2 regions of the Marinobacter sp. tcs-11 genome follow, and region 1 is predicted to be linked to the other one. Evidence: predicted binding sites of a transcription regulator. Region 1 holds the regulator's gene; the other holds the start of a gene.
The links. The regulator FliA, encoded in region 1, starts transcription of late flagellar genes. The targets are predictions, from matches to a motif close to CTAAAGTTTNNNNNNNNNNNGCCGNTAA.

Region 1 (7,188 bases):
GCTGAAGGAAGCCTGCGCCCCCTTTCACGGTATGGAAGCCACGGAAAATGGCGTTCAGCAGATCGCTGTCATCGGGATGCTGCTCCAGATCCACCAGCTGCTCCGACAACTTTTCGAGTATCTCGCCGGCTTCTACCAGGAAGTCCTGCAGGATCTCTTCATCAGCATCTAACGCCATGCGTCACCCTCTTTATTATCAGAATCCGAGACTGGACAGCAGATCGTCCACATCGTCCTGTCCCGAAACTACATCTTCCCGCTCATCGGCCTTGATCTGGGGCCCTACCCCTTTTTCGGCCGATTCTTCTTTTTCTTCAATCTGGTGCACCGTGCCGGTCAGCTGATCCACGTGGCTGGCCATCACTACCAAGCCAAGAAGATTGTCTTCCACTTCTTTCACCAAAGCGGTGACCTTCTGGATAACCTGGCCAGTAAGATCCTGGAAGTCCTGAGCCAGCAGGATTTCCGACAGATTCTGGTACAGACTGTCAGAGTCTGTGGTCAGGCCGGCGAAGAACTTGTCGATGCGACCATACAACTCGCGAAACTCCGCAGGTTCCATTTCACGGCGGCGCAGACGCTGCCACTCGTCCCGCAAGGCAACCGCTTCATCCCTCATGGAATGAGCCACGGGCATGCTTTCCTCGACCAGGTCCATGGTGCGGTTCGCTGCCTGGCTGGTCATCTGCACCACATAGGCCAGACGGTCAGAAGCGTCGCTCATCTTCGACAGGACTTCTTTCTGCTCGGCATTACGCGGGTCTATCTGGAAGTTCCGGATTGCCTCATGGAGGCTGCGGGTGAGTCGGCCCACTTCCCGGTACAGACTCTGATCGCGAACCTCGCTCAGTTCATTGATCAGGGTCATCGCCTTGGCATAATTCCCGGCGTTTACATTCTCAGCCAGGTCGGAGGCCTGCTTTTGCAGTTTCTCCGCCACCTCCGGATCAAGGCCCTGATGGTTCTGTTTGGTATCACTCATGGCGAGCCATCCGACCTCTGGTTACTGGATTCGTTCGAAGATTTTCTCGATCTTTTCCTTGAGCACGGCTGCCGTAAAAGGCTTGACCACATATCCGTTTACCCCGGCCTGAGCCGCGGCCACGATCTGGTCCCGCTTGGCTTCTGCCGTCACCATCAGAACCGGCAGGTTCTTCAGGTTTTCGTCAGCGCGGACAGCTTTGAGAAGATCAAAGCCCGACATGCCGGGCATGTTCCAGTCAGTCACCAGGAAGTCGTACTTGCCGCTTCGGAGCATGGGCAACGCCGTGTTGCCATCATCGGCCTCATCTGTATTGGTGAAGCCAAGATCTCGCAGCAGGTTCTTGATGATTCGTCGCATTGTGGAGAAGTCATCCACAATGAGAATTTTCATGTTCTTGTCCAATGGGACCTCCAGTCAGTAACACCCGGAATTCATTCAGCCTTTTTGAAAGTCTAGCAGGCTGCTACCTTAACCGCTTATTGTGTGGTGTTTGCGCACGTTGTAAAGCATCGGTTACCAAAAGCTACACAGCCTGCTGAAAGAGAAACACAGCACCCGGCTGATCAGTCGTTGTCACTATCCCGCCACTCGGCCAACCGGCTGCGCAGCCGCAGTGCCGCCTGGCTGTGAATCTGGCTTACCCGGCTCTCACTGACCCCAAGCACTGCGCCGATTTCCTTGAGGTTCAGTTCTTCCTGGTAATACAGGCTCAACACCAGCTTTTCGCGCTCAGGCAACTGCTCGATGGCGTCCGCCAGACTGCGCTGGAAAGCGCCGGAAGCAATACCGTCCAGCGGATTATCGCTGGCCTCTGCTTCTTCTATCGGCAGCTCGCCGGATTCATTGAGCTCATCAAGGCTAAAAAGTCGGCCACTGTTGGCGTCGGCCAGTGAAGCGTGATATTCGTCCAGACCAATGCCAAGCTCTTCAGCTACTTCGGCATCCTGGGCCTCGCGCCCGGTACGATCTTCCACTTGTTTGATGGCACTGGCGATTCGCCGGGCGTTGCGGTGCACTGAGCGGGGCACCCAGTCGCCTTTGCGGATTTCGTCCACCATGGCGCCGCGGATGCGAATGCCTGCATAGGTTTCAAAGGTGGCGCCCTTGCCTGAAGAATAGCGCTGCGCAGCCTCCAGCAGGCCAATCATACCGGCCTGCATAAGGTCTTCGAGCTGCACCGATGCGGGCAGTCGAGCCATGAGATGAAGGGCGATTTTCTTGACCAGCGGCGCATGCTCTTCAATCAGGGCTGAAGGGCTCCTGGCGCCGGCCTGATGGTAAATACCCAGATTTTTCGCCAATGTCATGTATCCGGTTTTCTTGTAGGACTGGATTCAGATCAGACTTCGACGAGCCGCTCCACGAAGAATTCGAGATGCCCCCTGGGAGAGGACGGCAAAGGCCAGCTATCCACTTTTTCGGCCAGAGCCCGGATAGCCAGCGAGGCTTTCGCCCTCGGATAGGCATCCAATACCGCTTTCTGTCTTTGGACGGCTTTCTTGACGGCCTCGTCGTAAGGCACGATACCTACATATTGTAGTGCCACATCCAGGAAACGCTCGGTGACCCTGGTCAGTTTTTCAAACAGATGGCGGCCTTCCTGCTCGTTGCGAACCTGGTTTGCCAGGATGCGGAAGCGGTTGGTGCCGTAATCCCGGTTCATCAGTTTGATCAGCGCGTAGGCATCGGTAATGGAAGTAGGTTCGTCGCAGACCACCAGCAGAAGCTCCTGCGACGCCCTCAGGAAGCTGACCACCGATTCAGAAATACCCGCGGCGGTATCCACAATCAGAACGTCAATCTGGTCGCCCAGCTCACTGAAGGCATTGATCAGGCCGGCATGTTCCATGGCGCTGAGCTGGGTCATACGCTGGGTGCCGGATGATGCCGGAACAATCTTGATGCCACCTGGGCCATTCACCAGCACATCTTTCAGATCACAATCGCCGTTGAGTACGTCTTGCAGATTTCGATTGGCGGTAATGCCAAGCAACACATCGATGTTGGCGAGCCCAAGATCCGCGTCCAGCAAGACAACCCGGCGCCCCTTCTGGGCCAGGGCGATACCTAGGTTGACCGAAACATTGCTCTTGCCGACACCGCCCTTGCCGCCGGAAACCGCAATCACCTGAACCGGATGTGGTCTGCTCATACTGTTATCAGTCTCTTACTACGTTCTTGTACGGGCACGCGTGCCGGTGTTTTATTCTGTCGCTGGCGAGGCTCAGGCACCTTCGGCTATTGCCTGCGCGCTCTGCACGGCCCTGAGCCTTTCTACGCCCAGACGCACCAGCGGGATAGCCTCCGCCCTTTGGAGATCTTCCGGTATCTTCTGGCCATCGGTGTACCAGGCCACCGGCAAGCTGGTCTCCATAACGAATCCGAGCGCTTCGCCCAGGGTCAGGGCTTCATCAATCTTGGTCATGATGCAGCCTGCAAGGTTTGCCATCTTATAGCAATGCCACACGGATTTCATGATACGTGGCTGACTGGTGGCAGAGACCACCAGATGTGTACGGATATTGTGATCGCTGCGAGCCAACTCCGCCAGTTGTTCCTGGTAACCACGGTCGGCACTGGTCAGGCCGGCAGTGTCAATCAGTACCAGGTGCCTATCCGACAGTTCATCAAGAATGTCATCCAGGGAATGGCTCTCATCCACCACCCGCACGGGCACATTCAGGATTCTGCCGAACACAAACAGCTGCTCATGGGCGGCCACACGGTAGCGGTCGGTGGTCACCAGGGCCAACGAATCCGGGCCATGCTCCAGCACATAGCGAGCCGCCAGTTTGCCAATGGTGGTGGTTTTGCCAGACCCGGTCGGCCCGACCAGGGCATAGATCCCCCCGGCATCAAGCCAGTCTTCGCGACCGGTGCGAACGCCGGTCGCCAGCATTTTCAGTGACTGCTTCCAGCCATCTTCCAGGCGCCCGGCCCGGTGCCGTCGGGACAGAGAGCCGGCCAGCTCCGCGCCCAGACCGAACTCCTGCAGCCGCTCGGCCAAGCGTTGCTGTACCGCGCTGTTTCCACCGTCAGCCTGAGTGGTGGACGCCACCTTGCCACTGACCAGATCACGCAGAGAGCTGATCTCGGCACGCATACTGGCCAGTTCATCGGCATAGCCACCGGTACCGGATTCTCTGCCGGAAGCCGGCTTTTCGGCCACAACAGTACCGGAAAGTGACGCCGGAAAATCGGCGGTCTCGAAAGACATGGACGATGCCGTGCCGCCTGACGACGCATTTCCCGCGCGCTTTTCCCGAACCTCACGAATGCGGCTGCGGGACCGGTTCAGCTCCTCTTCCAGCCGACGATGCTGCTCAGCCTGCATCTCTGCCAGGCGGGAGCCGTTGGTGGCTTCAACCGCTCTTTCACCCAGACGCTGGCGCGCCATGTTTTCGTCGTAGTCGAGTGCCGTCACGATCTCGACACCACCATCAACCCGGCGGTTAGACAGAATAACGGCATCCGGCCCCATTTCGTGGCTTACCTGCTTCAGGGCCTCAGCCATGGACTGCGCAAAAAACCGTTTTACTTTCATGCTGCTTCATCCTCCCAACGGCAAGCGCTCTGGCTTCCCGCGATGCTCCGTCGGTTTATTGACCTACAGAGGCGACTATCGTGATCTGTTTGTTATCCGGGATTTCCTGGTACGAGAGCACATGCAAACGCTCTACCCCATAGCTGGCAAACTTCGCCAGTACTGGCCGCAAGGGCCCTGAAACCAGCAGGATGGCAGGCTTGCCGAGCATTTCCTGGCGCTGCACGCTGTCCTGAAGGGATCGTTGCAGCTTTTCCACCATGTTGGGCTCAAGCACCAGACCAATGTCATCCTGACCGCCGGATTGTTGACTCTGCTGAACAGACTTTAGCAATAACTGTTCCAGGTCTGGATCCAACGTGATAACGGGGATTTCGGCGTCGTTGCCGCAGATACTCTGAACAATCATTCGGCGCAGGGCCTGGCGGGCCACCGTGGTCAGCACTTTCGGGTCCTGACTCTTCGGATGCACGTTCACAATGGCCTCGGCGATGGAGCGCATGTCCCGCACCGGCACTTCTTCTTTCAACAGGTTCTGCAACACTTTCAAGAGGATGCTGATGGAAATGGTGGTCGGCACCAGCTCCTCTGCCAGCTTGGGCGAAATCTTCTCCAGCTGGTCCAGCCACTTCTGGGCTTCCTCGTGGCCGATCAGTTCGTGAGCGTGTTTCTGCAGGATCTGGTTCAGGTGTGTCGCCACCACGGTGCTCGCATCCACCACGGTGTAACCCAGCGTCTGGGCCTGGTCTTTCCTGTCGGATTCAATCCAGATGGCGTCGAGGCCGAAAGCAGGATCCTTGCCGGCAATACCTTCCACCTTGCCGAACACCTGCCCCGGATCAATGGCCAGCTCCCGTTCCGGATGAATCTCGGCCTCGGCGATGGTCACACCCATCAGGGTAATCCGGTAGACGTTCGGCATCAGATCCAGGTTGTCGCGAATGTGCACCGAGGGCATGAGGAAGCCCAGATCCTGCGAGAGCTTCTTACGAACCCCTTTGATTCGGCTGAGCAATTGTCCACCCTGGGATTTGTCCACCAGCGGGATCAGCCGGTAGCCCACTTCCAGCCCGACAATGTCCACCGTGGCCACGTCATCCCAGCCCAGCTCGCGGGTTTCCCCCGGTGCCGGCAATGCCTGCCCCTCGCCACCCGGACGATCCGGGGAAATTTCCGCACCCTGGCGGGCCGCCCCACCGGCCATGCCCCCACGACCTACAAAGCCGCCTTCATCTTCAACCGTCTGCTGCTGTTTCTTCCAGATCAACCAGGCTGCGCCGGCTGCCAGCAAGCCCAGGCCAAGAAATGCGATGTGGGGCATCCCCGGAATCAGGCCCAGCAGAATCAGGATACCGGCCGCAATGCCCAACGCCTTGGGCGCACTGAACATCTGCTGAATGATCTGGCCGCCCATGTCCTGGCTGGAGGTTACCCGGGTAACCATGATGGCGGCAGACGTGGAGAGCAGCAGGGAAGGAATCTGGGCGACCAGGCCGTCACCGATGGTCAGCAGCGCATAACGCTCCATCGCCAGACCGAAATCCAGACCGTGCTGCATCATGCCGATAGCCACACCACCGACGATGTTGATGGCCAGAATCAGCAACCCGGCAACGGCATCGCCTTTCACGAACTTCGAGGCACCGTCCATGGAGCCGTAAAAATCGGCTTCCTGGGCAATTTCCGAGCGGCGTGACTTGGCCTCGTCCTGGTTGATCAGGCCGGCGTTCAAATCCGCATCAATCGCCATCTGCTTGCCGGGCATGGCGTCCAGGGTAAAGCGGGCACTGACTTCAGACACCCGGCCAGCACCTTTGGTGACAACCAGGAAGTTGATGATCATGAGGATGGCAAAGACCACGAGACCGACGGCGTAGTTACCACCAATCAGGACTTCACCAAAAGACTCGATCACCTTACCGGCGGCATCGCCACCCTCATGGCCGTTCAGCAATACAATCCGGGTGGACGCCACGTTCAGGCCCAGGCGCAACAGGGTGGCCACCAGCAACACCGTGGGGAAGGAAGCAAATTCCATCGGCCGCATGGCGTACACACAGACCAGCAGAATGACGATGGACAGGGTGATATTAAAGGTGAAGAACACATCCAGCAGGAACGCCGGCATTGGCAGAATCATCATGCCAAGCAGCCCCATCAGCATCAGGGGGATGCCGAGGTTCCCCCGCGTCAGGGATTTGACGTTGTTAAGGACTAGCGCTCTGTCCATGCCGGATCTGTCTCCACGTATCTGGGCTTGCGGGCAATTTCCGGGTCGAAAATCTGACACCGGACGTCGCTTTCCGGGAGGTATCGCAAGAACCGTACCAGCCCTTGCAAAATTTGACGTCTGACCACCGTTCAACGCCTGACGCAGAAGCCCAGATACGGTATCCTTTCGCCATTTGCACTATCCCGATTCAAGCCAGAAACCCGAACACACAGGTGACCCCATGCCGATCCACGAAGTGAAGCACCCTCTGATCCGCCACAAGCTCGGCCTCATGCGCCGCGCCGACATCAGTACCAAGAACTTCCGAGAGCTGGCACAGGAAGTTGGCGCACTGCTGACCTACGAGGCCACCAAAGACTTCAACCTGCAGGAAAAAACCATTGAAGGCTGGGCCGGCCCGGTCTCCGTGGAGCAGATCCACGGCAA
Region 2 (7,188 bases), on a different contig from region 1:
CGTCTTCAACGCCTTGAGCAATGGCTTCGGAACCCGGAACCAGTCGACGGGCCTGAACACCAGACAAGCCCCCAAACCACGCCAGTTGTACCTGGTTGTTGCGGAAGGCCGATACCGCAGCGGCGTAGGATTTCACCGGGATGTAACGCACCTCAACATCCAGTTGCTCCTGAAGATAGTCAGCCACGCCACGAAAGCGCTCGACCAGTTTGGTTTCATCTTCATCCGGAATGGCGGTGAATACGAAAGTGTCTGCCTGAACGGTGGTTGCCGCTGCCAGCGAAAGCAGGCCCGTCGCCAGCCATTTTCTGAGGTTGCTGATTGCCATCATGAATCATTCCTTTGCGAGGTGGGGTTTGGTGAAAAACGTTGCCATCTACTTGAAAACCCAGTCAGGATAACGTGATTTCCATCAAGTCTGAACCGGTATACGAGGGAAGGCTTTACCTGGCGCAGTGCCACATGCAGAATTTTTCAAAAACAGAACAAGTGAACGCCATGCGATTGACCATAGTAACTCCAGCCGGCCCGGATTCGAAAGCAGGTAATCGGGCCACCGCACTGCGTTGGCAGAGTCTGCTGGAAGCAGCCAGTCATCAGGTGGAAGTGGTGACAGAATACCAGCGCCAGGAAACGGACTGCCTGATTGCCCTGCACGCCTGGCGAAGTGCTGACGCGGTTAAGCGGTACCGGGAAACATGGCCCGAGAAACCTTTGATCGTGGTACTTACCGGCACAGACATATACCGCTTTCAGCACGAGTTTCCGGACATCACATGGGCCTCCATGGACGCCGCTGATCTGTTGATCGGGCTGCATGATCTGGTGGCCGAGGATATTCCCGAACGCTACCACGACAAATTGCTGTGCCTGCGGCAATCCGCGCCCAAGCCGTCAGTGGCGGGTAGCGCCCGGGCAGAAAAGGACCAGTTCCACGTTTGCGTTATTGGCCATCTGCGTGACGAAAAGGATTCTCTGCGTGCTGCCTGGGCCTGCTACCACCTTCCTGAGCAATCCCGCATTGTGGTTTCCTGCGCCGGCAAGGCCCACAACGAGGCGTGGCGGGAAAAGGCGCTGGAAGAAAGCCGGTCCAATCCCCGGTTTCATTATCTGGGTGAGTTGGACAAGCCAAAGCTGGAGCACCTGATGGCCGTGAGTAATCTTATGGTGATCAGTTCCATCATGGAGGGTGGGGCGAATGTGGTGTCGGAAGCCTGTCGGGCGGGCTTGCCGATTCTTGCCTCTGATATTCCCGGCAACCGTGGTTTGCTGGGCGATGACTATCCCGGCTATTTTCCGGTTAAAGACGATAAAGCTCTGGCGAGCCTGATGTTACGTGCGGAAACCGACGCGGAATTCCTGGCGGAACTGCGAGCGAAGGTAAATGCCCTTGCGTCTGGATTTACCCCGGAGAGCGAGCTGGAAAGCCTCGAACTCGCCCTGGTCAGATGCAAAAAAGGGTAGGCCGACGGGCCTACCCTTTATTTTAAGGCATTGGGTTGCGAGATAGGTTTCAGAGTACCTTTTTCGCTTCGGCAGACAACTCGCTGAACCCTTTCAGGCTCTTGAATGCTTCCAGTTTCTGCTTGTCCGCATCGCTGGGGTTGGCAATCTGCTCGATGGAGGTAATGCCAGCCTCTTTCATTTTCTTTGCGGTTGCCGGGCCAATGCCCTTCACGCGGGTAAGGTCAGACTTGTCTGCCGGCTTGGCCGCTTTCTTCGGAGCTGCGGCCTTGGGCTTGGCAGTGCTCGTTTTCTTGGCGGCCGGCTTGGCAGCGGCGGTTTTCTTGGCCGGAGCCGCTTTCTTGGTACCACTGGCCTTCGAGGTTGATTCGCCGGACTTGGACACTGACTTGCCAGTTTCCTTTGAAGCGATACCCAGGCGCTCCAGCAATGCCGACTGCAGTTCGTGGAATTCATTCATGCGGCGCTCAAATTCGTCGTTAAAGCGCTTCATTTCACGATCACGCAGCTCATCCATGTCTTTCAGGAGCTTGCGTACCGGCTCCTGAACCTGGTTCTGCAGGTTGTCGAACTGCTTCAGTGCGTCGTTAATCAGCCCTTCGATCTGGGCGGATGTTTTCTCGAACTCTTTGTTTACTTTCTTGACGATCTTATCAACGCTTGGCTTGGCTTTCTTTGCCATGGAGTGTCTCCTTACGGAAGGGAAGTGCGGGTGAAGTGAACGGGCATCAGGCCATTTGTCGCATACCGGAAGCGGGACTCGACCCACGCCGGGATTTCAGGCTCTGTTTCTTGAGAACAACTTCTCTTATGCGCCGCAGTTTGTCAGAGAGCGGCGATTCGTCTCGAGCATTTAGCTCAACAAAATCAAGTGAGTAGAAGAAGTTGCTACAGTGTTTTCTCTTTTCGGTAACCAGGCCGGTCAGGCCTTCGGCACGGATTTCTTCAAACGGCATATCCATAACAAGGTCGAGAACCACGGTATCCCCGGGTTCAAACAGTTTGTCCGTTTTCATCACGCAGCCGTAACTGTCGAGTTCATAAAGTCGCGCTTCCACGGTTTCCTTGCGAAAAATGCCGTGTCGGATTCGGAAACGCGCGACCAGGTCCGGTAGTTCTTCGTTCATGGAACGCTTGCTCTGCAATTGAGGTCGGCCAGATATATACTGAACATTAATTAAACAATAGACGGGCCAGAAACTTTTGGCAATGCCGTCAGCTATCTACCGCAGCCCGTTCATGGAAATAATCAGGATTTGGCCCCCTGTGCGGGGCCAAATCTGCCCATTACCGGGTTTTCAGCTCGTAAAGGTCAACACGTCGATCTTTCAGATTGGTGACAGAACCTTCGTTTCTGACCAGTTTGAGCTTTTCCAGATCCATATCTGAAAACATGATCATTTCGGTGTTCGGTGTGGTTTCTGCCATCACTGCATCATGTGGAAATGCGAAATCCGACGGCGAGAATACCGAAGACTGGGCGTACTGAACATCCAGGTTTTCCACTTTCGGCAGGTTGCCCACGCTGCCGGTAATCACCACGTAGCACTCGTTTTCTATGGCCCGGGCCTGGGCACAATGGCGCACGCGCAAATAGCCGTTCTTGGTATCGGTCCAGAAGGGGACACAGATAATGTCCACATCCTGACTGGCGGCGATACGGCCCAGTTCCGGAAACTCAATGTCGTAGCAGATCATGATGGCGACACGGCCGGCATCGGTATCGAATACCTGGAATTTATCACCACCCTCAATAACCCAGTCGCGACGTTCGTGAGGGGTGATGTGGACCTTGCGCTGCTCGTCTACACGACCGTCACGGTGGCACAGGTATGAGACGTTGTAGACCCGGTCATCTTCAATCAGCGGCATGGAGCCGGTGATAATGTTGATGTTGTAACTGACGGCCATTTCCGACATTTCGTTGCGGAACTGTTCGGTAAAGCCAGCGAGGAACCGAATGGCACGGGTCTGATCCATCTGGTCGGTCAGCCCCATCAGCGGCGCGTTGAAAAATTCCGGGAACAGGGCAAAGTCGCTTTTATAATCCGACAGTGCGTCCACGAAGTACTCAACCTGCTTGAGCACCTCCTCCACCGAGGTGAATTCCCGCATCTGCCACTGCACCGCCCCCATGCGCACCTGGGTTTTTTTGACGTTGAGTACCGATGAGGGAGGCGTATAGAGAATGTTTCTCCACTCCAGCAACGTTGCATATCCGAGGGATTTCTGGTCTTCCGGCAGGTATTTGTGCATCAGCCGGGTAACCTGGAAATCGTTGGAAAGCTGGAACGTCAGGATCGGGTCGTAGATTTCCTTGCGATCAACGCGCTGAATGTATTCTTCCGGAGTGTATTGCTCGGCGTACTTGAAGTAGCTGGGAATCCGCCCGCCGGCGAGGATGGCCCGCAGGTTCATGGAACGACAGAGCTCTTTTCGTGCTTCATACAGGCGACGCCCCAGTCGATAGCCCCGGTATTCGGGGTCTATAAACACATCCAGGCCGTAAAGCGAATCGCCGTTGGGGTTGTGCCAGATTTTCTCGTTACGCAGAATCAGGTCGTCGTAGGCGTGAGGGTTGCTGAATCTTTCGTATTTCACGCATACCGTGAGCGCCACCGCCACCAACTGGCCGTTGTCTTCGATACAGATCTGGCCATCTGGAAACTGTTCTACCAGAGCCTTGATGGTTTCTTTTGGCCACGCGCCACCAATGTCGTCGTAAACCCGATCCATCAACTCTTGCAACTGGCCGTAGTCATCAAGGGTCAGGTTACGCAGATTCAGGTGGAGCTCTTCATGGGCCATAGGGTTCTCCCTGTCGTGTCTGGCGAATGTGCTGTGATCTCAGCATTCTAGCAAAGAGTGTTCAAGACTTCGCAGGATCTGCCGTTAGTAAGTATGTTTCGACTACACTAAATGATAAATGCAATTTGTTTTTGACCCTGATTGGAGGCCGTCAGCTTGAACCTATCATTCGCCCAGAAATTGCTGATCGCAATTGGCTCCCTGATCGTGTTGATTATGGGCGCCCTGACAATTTCCAACGATATTCGGCTCCGCTCTACGACCGATCGCTACGTTAGCGCGCTGATGAGCGATGCGGTGGCCCAGAGTACGTCGAGTATTGCCGATTGGCTCAATACGCGCCTGGATATGGCGGAAGCGACGGCGAAGGCGCTGGAACGGACTCGCAACGACGATAACGCCCGCGTTCTTATGGAAGCCATGACCGAAGGTGGCAACATCAAGGACGTGTACGCCGGCACCGAAGATGGCCGCATGCTGATGCGAAGTGCCGAAGTAGAGGCCACGCTTCCACCCGATTATGACCCCCGGGTACGCCCCTGGTACCAGAAAGCCCAGCGTTTGGGGCAGGCGTCGTTTACCGATCCGTACCTGGATGCAACCTCGGACGAGACCATTATTTCCGCCATGGCGCCAATCAAGCGGGGTAATTATGTTGGCGTGGCCGGTATGGATATCAGTCTCAACACAATCGATCAGATGCTATCGACCATTACCCTGGCAGAGACGGGCTATGCGGCGTTAATCAACAATTCCGGCACGGTCCTGTTTCACCCCAACAGCGAGATTGTTGGCAAGAACATCAGCGGCATGATCGGTCAGCAGCCGGTTCTGGACGGTTCTCTGCAGGGATTTGAGAGCGAGGGTGCCGAGTGGAGTGTCAGCTTTCACCCCATCAGCGAAGCCCGGGCCGTGGACTGGTACCTGGCTACGTTCGTGAATGAAAACCTGATCAGTGCTCCCATCGTCGAGGCTCGGACTATGGGCCTGATCATCGCCGGGGTAGGGCTGATTGTTGCGCTTGTCTTGCTCTACTTTGCGATTAGCTTCCTTCTTGCGCCGGTTCGCAGGCTTAATGGCGCCATGTCTCGCATCGCTTCCGGAGATGCGGATCTTACCAAGCGTCTTGATGACTCTGCGTCTGATGAGTTTGGGCAGTTGGCGCGCAGCTTCAATAGCTTTGTTGAGAACATCCAGCAGGTTGTAAAAGAAGTAAAAGAGGGCAGCGACGAACTGGAGGAGAACGTAAAGTCGCTCCGACAGACGTCCAGCGACAGTCGCTCCAGTGTTGAAAACCAGCAGCATGAGATCGACATGATCGCGACGGCAATTAACGAAATGTCCGCGGCGGCGGGTGAGATTGCCCAGAATGCCCAGCAAACTGCGGAAGCCGCAGAGAATGCAGACCAGGAAAGCCGGGGTTCCCTGGAGACCGTCACCGCCTCGCGGGATGCGGTGCAGAAGCTGGTGGGTGAGATAAACGCCGCCGCCGAGGTTATCGACACCCTTGGTAAGGATGTTTCGTCGATTACGACTGTACTTGAAGTCATTCAGGGCATTGCGGAACAAACCAATCTGCTGGCACTGAACGCGGCCATTGAAGCGGCGCGGGCAGGGGATGCGGGACGCGGATTTGCGGTGGTGGCTGATGAGGTTCGGAATCTCGCTCAGCGTACCCAGTCTTCCACCGAAGAAATCAACAACATGATCGAGCGGCTGCAGAAAGGCGCCAACGATGCGGTAGACGTTATGAAAGCCTCTACGGCGGTATCCAACGTGAGTATGGAAAAAGCGCAGGATGCGATGGAGTCTCTGAACCGGATTGTGGAGGCGATTACCGCCATCAGTCAGATGACCTCACAGATCGCCACGGCCTCCGAGGAGCAGACATCGGTGACCGAAGAGTTGAATGCGTCCATCACCCGCATTGCTGACCAGGGCCAGGAAGCGGCCAAGGCGGCCAGCGAGAACGATGTTTACAGTGGCCACATCGAGACTATCGGCAGTGTGCTGAATGACAAGGTAACCCGTTTCCGGGTGTAATTCGTGGCGGCCAGGGATGGCCCGCTAGTCTCCGACACTCAGTAGCTCAACGCGGCGCTCCAGGTTTTCCAGGGTTCGACGCCCGACATATCTGGATTCTTCACTAAGATACGGATTCTCCAACGTGATTACTGTGCGCCGATCAAGGCCCAGTGATGATACCGCTCTGCCAAACCAGTTTTTCAGATACACCGCGAAGCTGCCGTCCAGGATCGCTCTCTCCAGACCCAGTTGCAGGCGTTGCGCGGTTTCGTGATCGTCCGGGGCCACAAAAAGGTAGGATGGCATGGCGTAGGCCAGCAGGATGTTTGGTTCGATTACCAGGTCGTCGGCTTTGTTATGTTCGAGGTCGAACAGCACTTCGCTCACACCGCGGGCGTAACAGTCGAAGCGTTTATTGCGAAGCATACCAAAGAGTATTTCATAGCGGGTGTGGGTGATCACGGTAATGCCGTTAGCTTCGAGAATCGGGGTGTCTGGCCAGTGTGCGCCCTGGCCAATACGGATATCTCGCTGGCGCAGGTCGTCCAGGCTGGATACCCCCTCAAACAGACTGAGCTGTTCCGGCAAAACCAGGCATACCCTGAATCCGAGCAGTCCGCCGTCCACAGGTACCGGAATGGCGTTCAGAAATGTTTCCCGCTCTTCTGATGTCGCCACGTTCGCAATATCCAGAATCCGGCTCTGAGGGTTAGCCAGTTCCCGAAGGGCGCGCCCCTGGCTTATTTCTTCACTGCGGATAATCTGGAACTCTCCGTACTCCGAGGTTTTGCGCAATGCGAGTTCAACCAGATTGCGAATCGCCGGGTTATCGTAGTTGCGATACCAGAGTATGTAGTCTCGTGTGGGAGCCGATTTGGATTCGGATTCGGA

Region 2: the regulator FliA is predicted to act here: its motif matches at 4,333-4,360, upstream of ARC85_RS09545 (methyl-accepting chemotaxis protein).

What each region holds. Positions count from the first base shown of each region.
Region 1 covers NZ_LLYU01000002.1:40,278-47,465, reverse strand. Annotated here, with positions in the region: gene ARC85_RS02885 (chemotaxis protein CheA) at 1-178, opposite strand, end outside; gene ARC85_RS02880 (protein phosphatase CheZ) at 197-982, opposite strand; gene cheY (chemotaxis response regulator CheY) at 1,004-1,387, opposite strand; gene ARC85_RS02870 (RNA polymerase sigma factor FliA) at 1,549-2,292, opposite strand; gene ARC85_RS02865 (MinD/ParA family protein) at 2,325-3,137, opposite strand; gene flhF (flagellar biosynthesis GTPase FlhF) at 3,210-4,529, opposite strand; gene flhA (flagellar biosynthesis protein FlhA) at 4,585-6,759, opposite strand; gene upp (uracil phosphoribosyltransferase) at 6,983-7,188, shown strand, end outside.
Region 2 covers NZ_LLYU01000007.1:23,321-30,508, reverse strand. Annotated here, with positions in the region: gene ARC85_RS09570 (putative selenate ABC transporter substrate-binding protein) at 1-328, opposite strand, end outside; gene senB (selenoneine biosynthesis selenosugar synthase SenB) at 499-1,464, shown strand; gene ARC85_RS09560 (helix-hairpin-helix domain-containing protein) at 1,514-2,146, opposite strand; gene ARC85_RS09555 (hypothetical protein) at 2,193-2,591, opposite strand; gene ARC85_RS09550 (bifunctional GNAT family N-acetyltransferase/carbon-nitrogen hydrolase family protein) at 2,752-4,272, opposite strand; gene ARC85_RS09545 (methyl-accepting chemotaxis protein) at 4,429-6,315, shown strand; gene ARC85_RS09540 (transporter substrate-binding domain-containing protein) at 6,340-7,188, opposite strand, start outside.